DNA from 2 places in the Streptomyces citrinus genome. Region 1 is predicted to be linked to the other one. Evidence: riboswitches for the same ligand, from Rfam matches in the RefSeq annotation. Region 1 holds a riboswitch; the other holds the start of a gene.
The links. Region 1 has a riboswitch for glycine ahead of gcvP (aminomethyl-transferring glycine dehydrogenase). Riboswitches for the same ligand answer to the same signal wherever they lie in the genome.
Positions count from the first base shown of each region.

Region 2: it holds a riboswitch for glycine, as region 1 does, so the genes downstream of both, gcvT (glycine cleavage system aminomethyltransferase GcvT) here and gcvP (aminomethyl-transferring glycine dehydrogenase) in region 1, are expected to answer to the same signal.

Region 1 is NZ_CP146022.1:1,245,942-1,253,192, forward strand. Features, by position in the region: gene gcvP (aminomethyl-transferring glycine dehydrogenase) at 1-1,451, opposite strand, end outside; glycine riboswitch at 1,639-1,735, opposite strand; gene V2W30_RS05955 (PRC-barrel domain-containing protein) at 1,850-2,224, shown strand; gene V2W30_RS05960 (DNA polymerase IV) at 2,289-3,704, opposite strand; gene V2W30_RS05965 (MerR family transcriptional regulator) at 3,750-4,370, opposite strand; gene V2W30_RS05970 (bifunctional nuclease family protein) at 4,549-5,022, opposite strand; gene V2W30_RS05975 (MerR family transcriptional regulator) at 5,109-5,837, opposite strand; gene V2W30_RS05980 (FHA domain-containing protein) at 5,864-6,808, opposite strand; gene V2W30_RS05985 (DUF881 domain-containing protein) at 6,891-7,251, opposite strand, start outside.
Region 2 is NZ_CP146022.1:5,956,057-5,963,307, forward strand. Features, by position in the region: gene glyA (serine hydroxymethyltransferase) at 1-247, opposite strand, end outside; gene gcvH (glycine cleavage system protein GcvH) at 256-633, opposite strand; gene gcvT (glycine cleavage system aminomethyltransferase GcvT) at 700-1,836, opposite strand; glycine riboswitch at 1,873-1,974, opposite strand; glycine riboswitch at 1,975-2,074, opposite strand; gene V2W30_RS27785 (AAA family ATPase) at 2,304-2,903, shown strand; gene V2W30_RS27790 (enhanced serine sensitivity protein SseB) at 3,041-3,865, shown strand; gene V2W30_RS27795 (enhanced serine sensitivity protein SseB C-terminal domain-containing protein) at 3,984-4,781, shown strand; gene V2W30_RS27800 (ABC transporter permease) at 5,198-6,196, shown strand; gene V2W30_RS27805 (ABC transporter substrate-binding protein) at 6,256-7,251, shown strand, end outside.

The DNA of each region.
Region 1 (7,251 bases):
CGGTACTGATGGAAGACCGGGTGGGCCAGGTACTCGTCCGTGCGCAGCAGTCCGTCCGGCAGCGCCTCGGCGACCTCGGCGTCCAGCGTCTCGATGTCCGCCTCGACACCGAACGCGTCCCAGACGACGGCCAGTTGGGCCCGCGTGGTCGTCTCGTCGCAGGCGACCGACACCTGGTCGGCGTCGACCAGGTGCAGGTTGACGCCGGCCTCGCGGGCGGCGCTCACGACCGCCGCGGCCCTGCCGGGCACCCGCACGGTGAGCGTGTCGAAGTACGCGCCGTGCACGACCTCGACACCGCCCGCGGTCAGACCGGCGGCGAGCAGGTTGGCGTACCGGTGCGTGCGCCGCGCGATGGACTTCAGACCCTCGGGCCCGTGGTACACGGCGTACATGCCGGCCATGACGGCGAGCAGCACCTGGGCCGTACAGATGTTGCTGGTCGCCTTCTCGCGACGGATGTGCTGCTCACGGGTCTGGAGGGCGAGGCGGTACGCCTTGTTCCCGTCCGCGTCCACGGAGACACCCACGAGCCGCCCGGGCAGCGACCGCGCGAACTTCTCGCGCACCGCCATGTAACCGGCGTGCGGTCCGCCGAAGCCCATCGGCACACCGAAGCGCTGCGTCGTACCGACGGCGATGTCCGCGCCGAGTTCGCCGGGAGAGGTCAGCAACGTGAGAGCGAGAAGGTCAGCGGCGACGGTGACCACGGCGCCCAGCTCGTGCGCCTGGTCGATGACGGGCTTGATGTCCCGCACGGCACCCGAGGCACCCGGGTACTGCACGAGCACACCCACGACACCGCGCTCGGCGACCTCGGCCGGGATGCCGTCGCTCAGGTCGGCGACGACGATCTCGACACCGGTCGGCTCGGCGCGCGTCTCGATCACGGCGATGGTCTGCGGCAGGGCATCGGCGTCGACGACGTAGACACCGTTCTTGACCTTGCCGATGCGCCGGGACAGGGCCATGGCCTCGGCGGCGGCCGTGCCCTCGTCGAGCAGGGAGGCACCGGAGGTCGGCAGGCCGGTCAGCTCGGCGACCATCGTCTGGAAGTTCAGCAGCGCCTCGAGACGGCCCTGCGAGATCTCCGGCTGGTACGGCGTGTAGGCCGTGTACCAGGACGGGTTCTCCATCACGTTGCGCAGGATGACGGGCGGCGTGAACGTGCCGTAGTAGCCGAGCCCGATCATGGACCCGAGCACCTGGTTGCGATCGGCGAGGGACCGCAGCTCGGCCAGGACCTCGGCCTCGCTGCGCGCACCGGGAAGCCGCAGGGCCTCGGCGCTCTTGATCACGTCCGGCACCGCGGCGGCCGTCAGCTCGTCGAGCGAGCCGTAGCCGACCTGCGCGAGCATCTTGGCCTGCGCGGCATCATCCGGACCGATATGGCGCTGCTCGAAGGGGATTCCCTGCTCCAACTGGGAGAGCGGAATACGGTTGGCGGTCATGACGGAGGCCTCCTGGTCATTGCGACCTGCGAGGGGCACCACGGCGCGGGTACCCGGACGGCCTCCCCCTCTGTCATCTCAACCTGAGAGCTTCACCGGCCCGCCCGCGCAGCTGCACGAGGGCACGCCGGTTTTCACCGTCGGTGAGAGCGGGAAACGCACACCCCGCCCTGCTTTCCAGAGTGACCTCGTCCGTGCGGTACAGGGGCCTGAGAGATTCCGGGGAGGATTTGCTCCTTCGGCGCCTCCGACGACTGCTCGGAGGACTCTCCCGCACGGGGTCAGCAGCCGTCTGCCAGCCTACCAGCGGCTACTTGGCCGGAACCCTCGAGTGGCCGCCTTCCTCAATGTGCTCTTTCGTAGTGCTTACAGACGAGTTGCGATCAGCTGGAGGCACCGTGCAGACCGATGTCGATCCGCGCAATCTGATCGGCCGCAAGGCGTTCGACCGCAACGGAACCAAGATCGGCACCATCGACGAGGTCTACCTCGACGACGCCACCGGCGTTCCGGAGTGGGCTGCCATACGTACCGGCCTCTTCAGCCGCGACGCCTTCGTCCCCCTGGAGCCCAGCGAACTCGTGGACGGGACCCTGCGCGTCCCCTTCGAGCGCTCCCTGATCAAGGACGCCCCCGACTTCGGCGTCGGCCGCCACCTCTCCCCCGAGCAGGAGCTCCAGCTGTACCACCACTACGGCCTGGACATCACGGCTCCCCCGGGCCCGGACGCCACCTTCGGCCACATCGCGGGCGCGGAAGAAGACCCGACCTGACGCCTCCGCGCCCCTGAGGCGCCGCCCCTCCCCGGCCGCCGCCCGGCCGATCACCGGACGGGCCCTAAGCCCCCGCCGCGACATCCACCCCCGTCTCCACCGCGTCAGCCACGCCGACCCGCCCCACCGGCTCCACCAGCGGCAGCGGCTCGGCCGGCTCCAGCTCGGGATCGTCCACCCGGAACGTCCGCACGCGCCCGGGCACCTGCGAGTACGGCGTCTCGAACCGGACGGTGACCCGCCCGAGCCCGCTGCCCTGCACCCACCCCGCCCCGAACTCGGCATGCCGCACATCGTGCCCGGCCATCCAGCGCCGCTCGACGACCGGCTCGACCGGGGCCGCTTCCCCGACGACCTCGTCCGCCGCCGCCTCGGCGTCCTCGACCACCTCACCGGCCCGCTCGGCGGCGGCCGCCTGTGCGAACAGATCCTCCTGCGTGAAGTCGGCGAGCCCGCTGACCCCGACCCCCAGGAGCCGCACGCCCCCGGTCGTGTCCACGCCCTCCAGCAAGCGCGCGGCAGACTCCCGCACGACCGCCGGATCGTCCGTGGGCCCGCGCAGCGTCTCGGACCGCGTCAAGGTCGAGAAGTCGTAGCGCCGCACCTTGAGCACCACGGTCCGCCCCGATCTGTCGGCGGCCCGCAGCCGCTCCACACACCGGTCAGCGAGGCGCTGCACCTCCATACGCACCCGCACCCGGTCATGGATGTCCACGTCGTACGTGTCCTCGACCGACACCGACTTGGAGTCCCGCTCGGCGACGACGGGCCGGTCGTCGTGCGCCAGCGCCATCGCGTACAGATGGCTCCCGTGCGCCTTCCCGAGCAGCCGCACCAACTCGTCCTCGCCCGCCTCGGCGATCTCCTCCACGGTGACGATCCCGGCCCGCCGCAGATGATCCCCGGTGGCCGGCCCGACCCCGGGCAGGATCCGCACGGACTTCGGCCCGAGCAGCGCCCGCTCGGTCCCGGGCCGTATCAGCACGAGCCCGTCCGGCTTGGCCTCCTCGGACCCGATCTTGGCGAGCATCTTGGAGGCGGCGATCCCCACGGACCCGGTCAGCCCGGTCACCCGCCGGATGTCCGTCCGCAGCCGCACCCCCACGGCGTGCGCGGACGCCTCGTCCCAGGCCGTCTCACCGGCCTCCAGATCGACGAACGCCTCGTCCAGGCTCAATGGCTCCACCAGCGGCGAGAGCTCCCGCAGCAGCCCCATCACCTGCTCGCTGATCTCCCGGTACAGCCGGAACCTCGGCACCAGATACGCCGCGTTCGGCGCGAGCCGCCGCGCCTGCCCCATCGGCATCGCCGAGTGCACCCCGAACTTGCGTGCTTCGTACGACGCCGTGGCGACGACACCGCGCGGCCCGAGACCGCCCACGACGACCGCTTTCCCGCGCAGGCTCGGCTTCGCCGCCTGCTCGGCAGAGGCGTAGAAGGCATCCATGTCGAGATGCAGAATCGTCGGCGCGGTTCTCACATCTCCGATGCTGCCCTACGCCACTGACAACGCGGCCGTACGAGGTCACACGGCCCGGTTGCGTCGCCTCGCGAGCTCGTCCGCCGGGTTCGGCCGCACCAGGGTCTCCCCGGTGTCCACGCGCTCCCCGTGCAGCTGCGACAGGGCCGCGTCCACGTCCCGCCAGACCACACCCACCGCGATGCCGAAGATCCCCTGCCCGCCCTGGAGCAGGTCGTGCACCTCGGCCGGTGACGTGCACTCGTAGACCGTCGCGCCGTCGCTCATGAGCGTCATGCGCTCCAGATCCCGAAAGCCCCGCTCCCGCAGATGCTGTACCGCCGTGCGGATGTTCTGGAGGGAGACCCCGGTGTCCAGGAAGCGCTTGACGACCTTCAGGACGACGACGTCCCGGAAGCTGTAGAGGCGCTGCGTCCCCGACCCGTACGCGGGCCGCACACTGGGCTCGACAAGGCCGGTCCTGGCCCAGTAGTCGAGCTGCCGATAGGTGATGCCCGCCGCCGCGCAAGCGGTCGGCCCCCGGTATCCGACCTGCTCGGAAGCCGCGTCACCGTTCTCCCCCGCCACCACAGGAACCGCCTGTGGGCGCTGCGAAGTGTGATCGGCCGCGCTGCCGTGAAACGAGTACGGACCGCCCGTCGCCGTACCGTCGCCGCTGCTTCTCACGCCGACCTCCTCTTTGACCTGCCCTCTCGACGGTAGGCAGTCTCAGGGGGTGCGTCAACGAACGCCACACTCGCCACGCCGAGTGATAATCACCCTAGGAGTGGTTTCCCGTATCCCACCGCGGGGAAAGGCTTGTCGAATGCGCTGAGGCGGCCGCCGCTCGGCGACCGCCTCCTGATCACTGACTGTTGGTCCCGAAATCCTCGGGCGAAATCTGGTCCAGGAACTCGCGGAACTTCTCCACCTCGTCCTCCTGCTCGTCCGGGATCGCGATCCCGGCGTCGTCGAGGACACCGTCACTGCCGAAGATCGGCGTCCCGGTGCGCAGCGCGAGCGCTATGGCGTCGGACGGGCGGGCACTGACCTCGACACCGCTCGCGAACACCAGTTCCGCATAGAAGACGCCTTCCCGCAGGTCCGTGATGCGTACTTCCGTCAGCTCCTGACCGACCGCCTCCAGCACGTCCTTGAAAAGGTCGTGCGTCAGCGGCCGCGCGGGGGCCATGCCCTGCTGAGCGAAGGCGATCGCCGTCGCCTCCCCCGGTCCGATCCAGATGGGGAGGTAACGGTCGCCTCCCACTTCACGCAGGAGCACGATCGGTTGGTTGGAGGGCATTTCGACCCGGACACCTACGACGTCGAGCTCGTTCACACAGCAACCCTAGGACGTGCCCGGCCGGTTTGGGTAGTCGGGCATGCTCCGAGGGCCGGGCCCACGGCACTCGCCCGCCCTTTCCATCAGGGCAGACGCACCCCGAGAGCGGTCTGCACAAGTGCCGCGTGCAACTTCACGGTCAGCCCCGCCATCTCCGTGGCACGGGCCTGCGCGAGCGCTCTGGTCTGCGGATTGCGGTGCACCTTGAGCGGCGCGACGACGGAGTCGACCAGACCCGCCTCACGGTCCGCGGCCGCCCGCATGACGCGCAGATGCCGCGGCTCGATCCCGAACCCGCCCAGTTCGCCGACGAGCTCGGCGACCAGAACGGCCGAGGCGTCGTAACCCCCGTCCGGCAACGGGGCGATGAGACCGTACGACTCCCACTCCTGGAGGTCCGCCTCGTCGATCCCGGCGGCGGCGAGCAATTCGTCCCGGCCGACCCGCGCGGCCGTCGGGGCCTCGCCCTCGTCCGTCAGGTCGCCGGGGCGCCCAGGAGCGGGTACGGGCAGCGCCTCGCCCCGCTCCAGGGCGTCGAGCTGCTCCTTGATGACCTTCAGCGGCAGATAGTGGTCCCGCTGCATCCGCAGGACGTGAGCGAGCCGCTCGACGTCGTCGGGACTGAACTTGCGGTAGCCGGACGGCGTCCGCTGCGGCTCGATGAGCCCTTCGGACTCCAAGAACCTGATCTTGGAGATGGTGACTTCGGGAAACTCATCGCGCAGCACGTTCAGTACGGTGCCGATGCTCATCAGCCGACTGTCCGTGGTGGCGGTGCCGCTGCCGGCACCGCCCCTCGTCGTTTGCAGCATGGACCTTCCTGAAGGCTCGCTGACGGTCAGATAGCCCGCTGGCTCGCGTAGAAGACCAGCCGGTACTTGCCGATCTGCACCTCGTCGCCGTTGTGCAGCGTCACCGAGTCGATGCGCTCACGGTTCACGTACGTGCCGTTGAGGCTGCCGACGTCGGCGACGGTGAACGTGCCGTCCTGCAGACGACGGAACTCCACGTGGCGGCGCGACACGGTCACGTCGTCCAGGAAGATGTCGCTCTGCGGGTGGCGCCCCGCCGTCGTCAGGTCGCCGTCCAGGAGGAAGCGGCTGCCCGAGTTCGGACCTCGCCGCACCACCAGGAGCGCCGAGCCGAGCGGCAGCGCGTCGACCGCGGCCTGCGCCTCGGGCGACAGCGCGGGCAGCTGCGTCTGGCCGGTGGCCTCGGGGTCGTAGGACTCAAGACCGGAGATGGAGATCGTGGAGGTGGTCTCCGACGGCCCCTCGGCCGCCACTCCGCCACGCAGCGGCGCACCGCAGTTGGAGCAGAACCGGCTGTTCTCCGCGTTCCGGTTTCCGCACCTCGTACACACCAGGGCCGACATGGACGGATCCTCCTGCCGCGGCTGCCCCGCGGGGGCGTGGGACGCGTACGGGTCGGGGGTAAACCCTCCACCCGTACTTGAGGTTGACGGTTCTCCGAAACCTATGCGGCCGGAACCGGCAGGGTCAACAGACGACGCGCCCTGTCCGCCCGAATTGTCACCGCCGACCTGGTCCCGGAACAGCGGGCGCTCGCCCACCTGCGTCTCCGGCACGTCACCGTGGCGCGGCGCACGGTGACGGGCGTTGTCCTCACGTGCGCTCTTGCCGAACAACTTCGCAAACAACTTCACGGGCGATTCCCCTTGACCGAAACAGACCCGCCCGTGGGGCAGGACGAACCCTGACTGCACACATCGGCGTACAACACTGACACGGACAACCTCACAACGTCCGTATCCGCCAAACAGTTTCCACCACGCACCCCGCCTACGGTGCGCCGACCCCCCGCAACCTCATGCCCTCGTACGACATCCCCCATGCACCCCCGCCTCACTGCGAGGACGACCGAGCGTAATCAGGCCGCTGCGCCGCACGCAAGGCGTCCACGACGATCTTCTGCGAGCGGCTCACAGAGGCCGTGGCCTGCTCCTTCTCCAGGGTCTGCACCACGCCTCCGGGGATGTTTAGAGCCGGCTCGAGGTCCTGCGGCTTGCCGATGACCTTGAAGCGGTAGGGCTGGCTGATCTTGTGTCCGTCGACGCTCACACCCTTCCCTCCGGTTCCGTCCGCCAGGTACGTGTTGGCCACGACGCGGACGTCGTTCACCTGAATCGCCTCGGCGCCCGCGGCGCGCAGCTCCTGGATCGCGTCGAGCAGCATGTCGGCCTCGACGGCCCCCTTCGTGTCCGTG
Region 2 (7,251 bases), 4.7 Mb from region 1:
CGATCGCGATCTGCTCGGTGACGTCGACGTGCTCGCAGCCGCCGTAGTAGCGGCGGCCGGGGTAGCCCTCCGCGTACTTGTTGGTGAGGACCGAACCCTGGGCCTCCATGACGGCGACCGGGGCGAAGTTCTCCGACGCGATCATTTCCAGGGTCGACTGCTGGCGCTTCAGCTCGGCGTCGACCGCGACGGCGATCTCCGGGTCGAGGGCGTGCAGGGACTCGTTCAGGACGGACTTCTCAGTCATGGTGCGGTTCAGCTCCCGGAGAACTCGGTGTACTCGTCGGCGGTGAGCAGGTCCTTCGGCTCGTCGGCCAGCCGGACCTTGAACAGCCAGCCGCCCTCGAACGGGGCCGAGTTGACCAGGGCCGGGTCGTCCACGACGTCCTGGTTGGCCTCGACGACCTCGCCGCTGACGGGGGAGTACAGGTCGGAGACCGACTTGGTGGACTCCAGCTCACCGCAGGTCTCGCCCGCGGTGAGGGTGTCGCCGACCTCGGGAAGCTGGACGAACACGATGTCACCGAGCGCGTTGGCCGCGTGCTCCGTGATGCCGACCGTCGCCACGCCGTCCTCGACGGCCGACAGCCACTCGTGCTCCTTGCTGTAACGCAGCTGCTGGGGGTTGCTCATGATGCGAATTCTCCTGTACGCGGGAAGGTGCTGGTGACGGCGGGGGAGGCCGCGGGGGCCCCGGGGCTACTTCTGACGCTTGTAGAACGGCAGCGCGACGACCTCGTACGGCTCATGCGTACCGCGGATGTCCACGCCCACGCCCGCGGTGCCCGGCTCGGCGTGCGCGGCGTCGACGTACGCGATGGCGATCGGCTTGCCGAGGGTCGGGGACGGGGCGCCGGAGGTGACCTCGCCGATCACCTGTCCGTCGGCGACGACCGGCATCCCGGCGCGCGGCACTCGGCGGCCCTCGGCGATCAGGCCGACGAGCTTGCGCGGCGGGTTCGACTCGGCGCGCGCGGCGGCGGCGACGAGGGCCTCGCGGCCCACGAAGTCGTCGCTGTGCTCGTGGGGGGAGGTCTTCTCGAACTTCACGACCCGGCCCAGACCGGCGTCGAAGGGGGTGAGGTCGGTGGTGAGCTCGTGCCCGTACAGCGGCATGCCCGCCTCCAGGCGCAGCGTGTCGCGGCAGGACAGGCCGCAGGGGATCAGGCCGTACTCCGCGCCCGCCTCGGTGAGCGCCTGCCACAGCTTCTCCGCGTCGGCCGGGGAGACGAACAGCTCGAAGCCGTCCTCGCCGGTGTAGCCGGTGCGCGCGATGAGCGCCTCGACGCCGGCGACGGTGCCGGGCAGCCCCGCGTAGTACTTCAGGCCGTCCAGGTCGGCGTCCGTGACGGACTTCACGATGGCGGGGGAGTGCGGGCCCTGCACGGCGATCAGCGCGTACGCGTCCCGGTCGTCGCGGACCTCGGCGTCGAACCCGGCGGCGCGCTCGGTGAGGGCGTCGAGGACGACCTGCGCGTTGCCCGCGTTGGCGACGACCATGTACGTGCTCTCTTCGAGCCGGTAGACGATCAGGTCGTCGAGGATGCCGCCGTCCTCGCGGCAGATCATCGTGTAGCGGGCGCGGCCGACACCGACGGAACCGATGTTGCCGACCAGCGCGTGGTTCAGAAGGTCGACGGCGGCCGGTCCGGTGACGGTGATCTCGCCCATGTGGGAGAGGTCGAACAGGCCGGCCTTCGTACGGACGGCGTTGTGCTCGTCACGCTCGCTGCCGTAGCGCAGGGGCATGTCCCAGCCGGCGAAGTCGGTCATCGTGGCGCCGAGCGAACGATGCAGGGCGTCGAGGGACGTCAGGCGAGGGGATGTGGGCGTCATGGCTGGTGCTCCCGGGCATGGCAGATGGCGAGGTAGTCCTCCCCATCTGTCATCGGAACCTGAGAGGTTCGCCCCGAGGGGCTTGCACCTTGGGTGGGACCGCCGTACGTCAGAGGGCGGCCCGCTTTTCAGATCTGCCTCGCCCGCGCGGTACGGGGCCTGAGAGATTCAAGGGAGGAACTTGCTCCTTCGGCGTCCGGCCACGAAGACGTGACCAGAACTCTCCCGCGCGGATTCAAGCGGCCGGTATGCAGTTGCGCGCACATCATTGCATGCCCGCGGAACGGGGAAACCCCTCGTAGGGCATTACCTTCTCTTTACACTTGGCGGGCAGAAGTGGCGTGACCGGAACGGGGAGGGCGATCGCGGTGCAGAAGGCAGCGGGAGCAGTGGGAGGGGAGGGGTGGACCCGAAGGCTCCTCTTCGCCAGGGCGGTGGCGGGAGACGGGCGGGCGTACGGGGCGGCGGTGGCGGGTGTGCGGGTCCCGCGCCAGCGCTCGGTGCGGGACCTGCGCGGCCGCGACGGCCGCACTCCGCGTCGGATCGGTTTCGCCGCGGGGGATCTGGTGGTCCTGTCGGGGCTGCCCGGCAGCGGCAAGTCGACGCTGATGCGGCGGGCCGTCCAGGTCGTGCGCATCGACTCGCAGGACACCCGCGAGCGCTGGGCCGCGCGGCTGCCGGGCGTGCCGTACGCGCTGTACCGGCCCCTCGTCCGTATCGCGCACTACGTGGGCCTGCGGCGGGCCATGCGCTCGGGCGCCAGCGTCGTCGTGCACGACTGCGGCACCCAGGCGTGGGTGCGGCGCTGGGTGACGCGCACGGCGGGGCGGCGCGGCGCGTCCGTCCACCTGATGGTCCTCGACGTGCCGCCGGACACCGCCCTCGAAGGCCAGCGCGACCGCGGCCGGGGCGTGTCCCGGTACGCGTTCGCACGGCACCGCAGGGCGGTCGGCGCGCTGGTGACGTCGACCGAGCGGGGCGATCTGCCGGCGGGCATCGAGTCGGCGGTGCTGCTCGACCGCGCCGCGACGGACGCGCTCAACGGCATCACGTTCCAGCAGGACTGACGACCGCCGCCCGGCGGTGAGCTCACGCACCGGGCGCAACCGGACGGCTGCGCCCGGTGTCCCCCAGGGGGTACGCGTTATCGTCGGCCTCGCGCGGGAGCGGCCGCGCGAGGGCAGAGCAGAGGTTGAGAGCAGCTATGGAAGACCCAACGAACCCGGGCCTCCCGGGCCTGGCCGAGCAGGGGCACGGTCACGCCCCGAGCCACGAGGGCGCGCACGGCCACCCGTCGCAGGGCTGGCCCGCGAACGAGCTGGAGGAGGTCCTCGCCGCGGCGCTCGGCCGCCCCGAGGCCGGCGGCCGCATCGTCGAGGTCCTCGGCCGCAGCCCCGTCTGGATCCCGCTGCCCAAGGGCGGCAGCGCCGCCAACCGCGACCTCGACCTGCCCACGGTGGAGATCCAGGGCCAGGCATACGTGCCCGTCTTCAGCTCCGAGCAGCAGTTCATGCAGGTCACCGGCGGCCGGATGGACTGCGCCGTGGCACCGGCCGTCGAGTTCGCGCGCGGCCTGCCCGCCCAGGTCGGCATCGCCGTGAACCCGGACGGCACGATCGGCGTCCCGCTGCCGCCGCCCGCCGTGGCCCAGCTGGCCCGCGGCAACCGCACCCCGCTGGACGGCGCGTCCACCGGCGGCCGGGTCGTGCTCTCCGAGCCGGACTGGCAGGACGACCCCGTCGACTTCCTCTCGGCGGTGCGCGAGGAGTTCGCCGCGACCGGCGTCGTGCTGAGTGCCCGGCGCTGCCTGGCCGTCGTCGAGGACGCGGACCCGTCCCTGTTCGTCGGCGTGGAACTGGCCGGGTGGGAGGGCGGCGCGCGCGACCTGCCCCTGGACGCGCTCGGCCGCGCACTGGGCCGCGCGCCGGTCGGCTGGCCGGTGAACCTCGTCTTCCTCGACGTCACGCAGGACCCGGTCGCGGACTGGATGCGCGCACAGGTGCGTCCGTTCTACGTACGAGAAGCGTGACGCCGTCCGTCAAGTCGGTGTCAGGAACGCCGCTTAAGCTGGTTTCATGACCTGACCGGACGGCGCACCGCCCTCCGGTCACGGTGGGACACGGATGTTCACGAAGGGGCGGTTACGGGTGAGTGCGTCGGGCACGGCCGCGGCCGGACAGGTCGAGCACATGCTGCGCCAGGTGACCCCCGGGCGCTACGACGCCTATGAGGCGCTGCTTCAGGCCCTCGCCGACCCGACGGCCGGGCAGGTCTGGATGCTCCTCTGGCACGGCCAGGCGGGATCGCCCGACGCCCAGTACGGGAACATGGACGTGGACGGTTTCTCCTACGCCCCCTGCGTCACCTCCGCCCAGGAGCTCTCCGCGTCCGGCTGGTCGCGTGCGTACGAGGTGGTCAGCGGTGTCGACGCGGCCCGCACCCTCTACCCCGACCACTACGGCCTGTGGCTCAACCCGCACGCGCCCGGCGGCGGCGTCGGCATCCCCTGGCTCGACCTGCGGCGCATCGCCGGCGGCCTCGACCGGCAGCCCGCGGGGCCGCTGCGGCTGAGCGAGCCGACGATCGAGATCCCCCAGTTCTACGCGGTGCTGGCGCAGAACGCGCACCGCACCACCGCGATCCGCTCGCTGCGCCGCGCCTGGGTGCAGCCCGCGCTCGGTGCCCCGTACCTGGCGATCGGGCTCGACGTCTACGACACGTCTCCCGCTTCCGTGGACGCGGTGCGCGCGATGATGCAGCAGTCCGTGCCCGCGGTGCCGGACGGACTGCCCGTCTCGACCGTCGCGATGTCGGACGAGTACGACCCGGTCGCGATGTGGCTGCGCGCGCAGGCCCGGCCGTTCTACGACCGCGAGGCGCACGCGGCGCCGGCGGCCCCGGCGGGCGGCTACGGCTACCCGCCGCCGTACGGCGCCTCGTACTGAGCCCTCGTACCTCCTCGCACCGCCCCGCGTTCGGGGTCGACCTGACCGCTTTGTCCCCCGCTCAACTCCCGCTGCGCGGCGGCGATTTCAGGTAAGAGCCGTTTGGGGGAGAGAAGCGGCCCTCTGCACCGCAATGTCCGCTCTGCCGCCGGTTACCACCCAACTGCCCACTGTCCGCCCCCCGTTCACGGCCGTCCGGATAACGGATTCCCCCTGACCGCATCACGGTTAGGCATCCTTTCGCCGGGGGATCTGGCGACTGATCGCAGCCGCGATGAAGACTCCCCGCATGCAGGACCGTTCGGGTCCTTGTGCGAGGCGCTCTCCACGCGGTGCCCGCAACGCAGTTCGAGTACGAGGCCGCCACAGCGGCAAGTGCGGGCCGGTCACCCCCGGCCGGGAAGGGGCAGTCGCTCGTGACCGCACCGATCGAGACCACCCCAGCAGCGGCCGACGCACAGCCTGAGGCGGTGCTGGCCGGAGCCGGGGCAGCGCGCATCGAGGGCCGTTCGCTCGGCCGGATCGCCTGGAACCGCTTCAAGCGGGACAAGGTCGCGGTCGTCGGTGGCGTCGTCGTCATCCTCCTGGTGCTCATCGCCGTGCTGGCCCGCCCGCTCCAGCACCTCCTCGGCCTCGACCCGAACGAGTTCCACCAGGACCTCATCGACCCCAACACGTCGCTCCCCAAGGGCGGTTGGGGCGGCATGAGTGTCGATCACCCACTGGGCGTGGAGCCGAAGTTCGGCCGTGACATCCTCGCCCGCATCCTGGAAGGCTCCTGGGTCTCGCTCGTCGTGGCCTTCGGCGCCACCATCCTGTCGAACGTGATCGGCGCCATCCTGGGCGTCGTCGCCGGGTACTACGGCGGCCGCGTGGACACCGTCATCAGCCGCCTGATGGACACCTTCCTCGCGTTCCCGCTGCTGCTGTTCGCGATCTCCATCTCCGCGACGCTCCAGGGCGGTGCCTTCGGTCTCGACGGGCTGCCGCTGCACATCTGCGTACTGATCTTCGTCATCGGCTTCTTCAACTGGCCGTACCTGGGCCGGATCGTGCGCGGCCAGACGCTGGCGCTGCGCGAGCGAGAGTTCGTCGACGCCGCCCGCGGCATGGGCGCGCGCGGCCCGTACATCCTGTTCCGCGAGCTGCTGCCCAACCTGGTCGGGCCGATCATCGTCTACTCGACGCTGCTCATCCCGACGAACATCATTTTCGAGGCGTCGCTCAGCTTCCTCGGCGTCGGCATCCAGCCGCCGCAGGCGTCGTGGGGCGGAATGCTCAGCCAGGCCGTCAACTTCTTCCAGGTCGACCCGCAGTACATGATCGTCCCGGGCCTCGCCATCTTCGTCACCGTACTGGCGTTCAACCTGCTCGGTGACGGTCTCCGCGACGCTCTCGACCCGCGCAGCCGTTGACGCAGCCCGTGCTCAGAGGGCTCCACAAGTTTCCGACAATGGAGGGGAATTCGACCATCATGCGAAGGTCATCACTCGCCGCGGTAGCGGCCATAGGCAGCGTCAGCCTGCTGCTTGCCGGCTGCAGCAAGGCCGACGACGGCAACGACGACAGCAACACCAAGTCCGCCGGGGCGGACGCCGCCACGAAGAAGGTCGTCAACGCGTCGACCAAGAAGGGCGGCACGGTCACCTACGCGATGTCGGACGTCCCCGACTCGTTCGACCCGGGCAACACGTACTACGCGTACATGTACAACTTCAGCCGGCTCTACGCGCGCCCGCTGATGACGTTCAACCCCGCCCCGGGCGAGGAGGGCAACAAGCTGGTCCCCGACCTCGCGGCGGAGCCCGGCAAGTCCTCGGACGGCGGCAAGACCTGGACGTACAAGCTGCGTTCGGGCCTGGAGTACCAGGACGGCTCGAAGATCACGTCCAAGGACGTGAAGTACGCCGTCGAGCGCTCCAACTTCGCGCGTGACGTGCTGTCGCTCGGCCCGAACTACTTCCAGCAGTTCATGGAGGGCGGCGACAAGTACAAGGGCCCGTACAAGGACAAGAGCGACAAGGGCCTGGCCTCCATCGAGACGCCGGACGACAACACGATCGTCTTCCATCTCAACCGCGCCTTCCAGGAGTTCGACTACCTGGTGGCCACGCCGCAGACCGCGCCGGTGCCGAAGGCCAAGGACGACGGCATCGACTACGTCAAGCACATCGTCTCCTCCGGCTCGTACCAGTTCCAGAGCTACCAGGAGGGCAAGCAGGTCGTCCTGGTCCGCAACAAGAACTTCGACCCGAAGACGGACCCGCTGCGCAAGCAGTACCCGGACAAGATCGTCGTCAACCTGAAGGTCAACCAGTCGACGATCGACAAGGACCTCCAGTCCGGCGACACCCTGATCGACCTCCAGGGCAAGGGCGTCGAGGCGCAGACCCAGGCCCAGCTCGTCGGTGACCCGAAGAAGAAGGCGAACACCGACAACACCTACGGTGGCCGTCTCGTCTACGCGGCG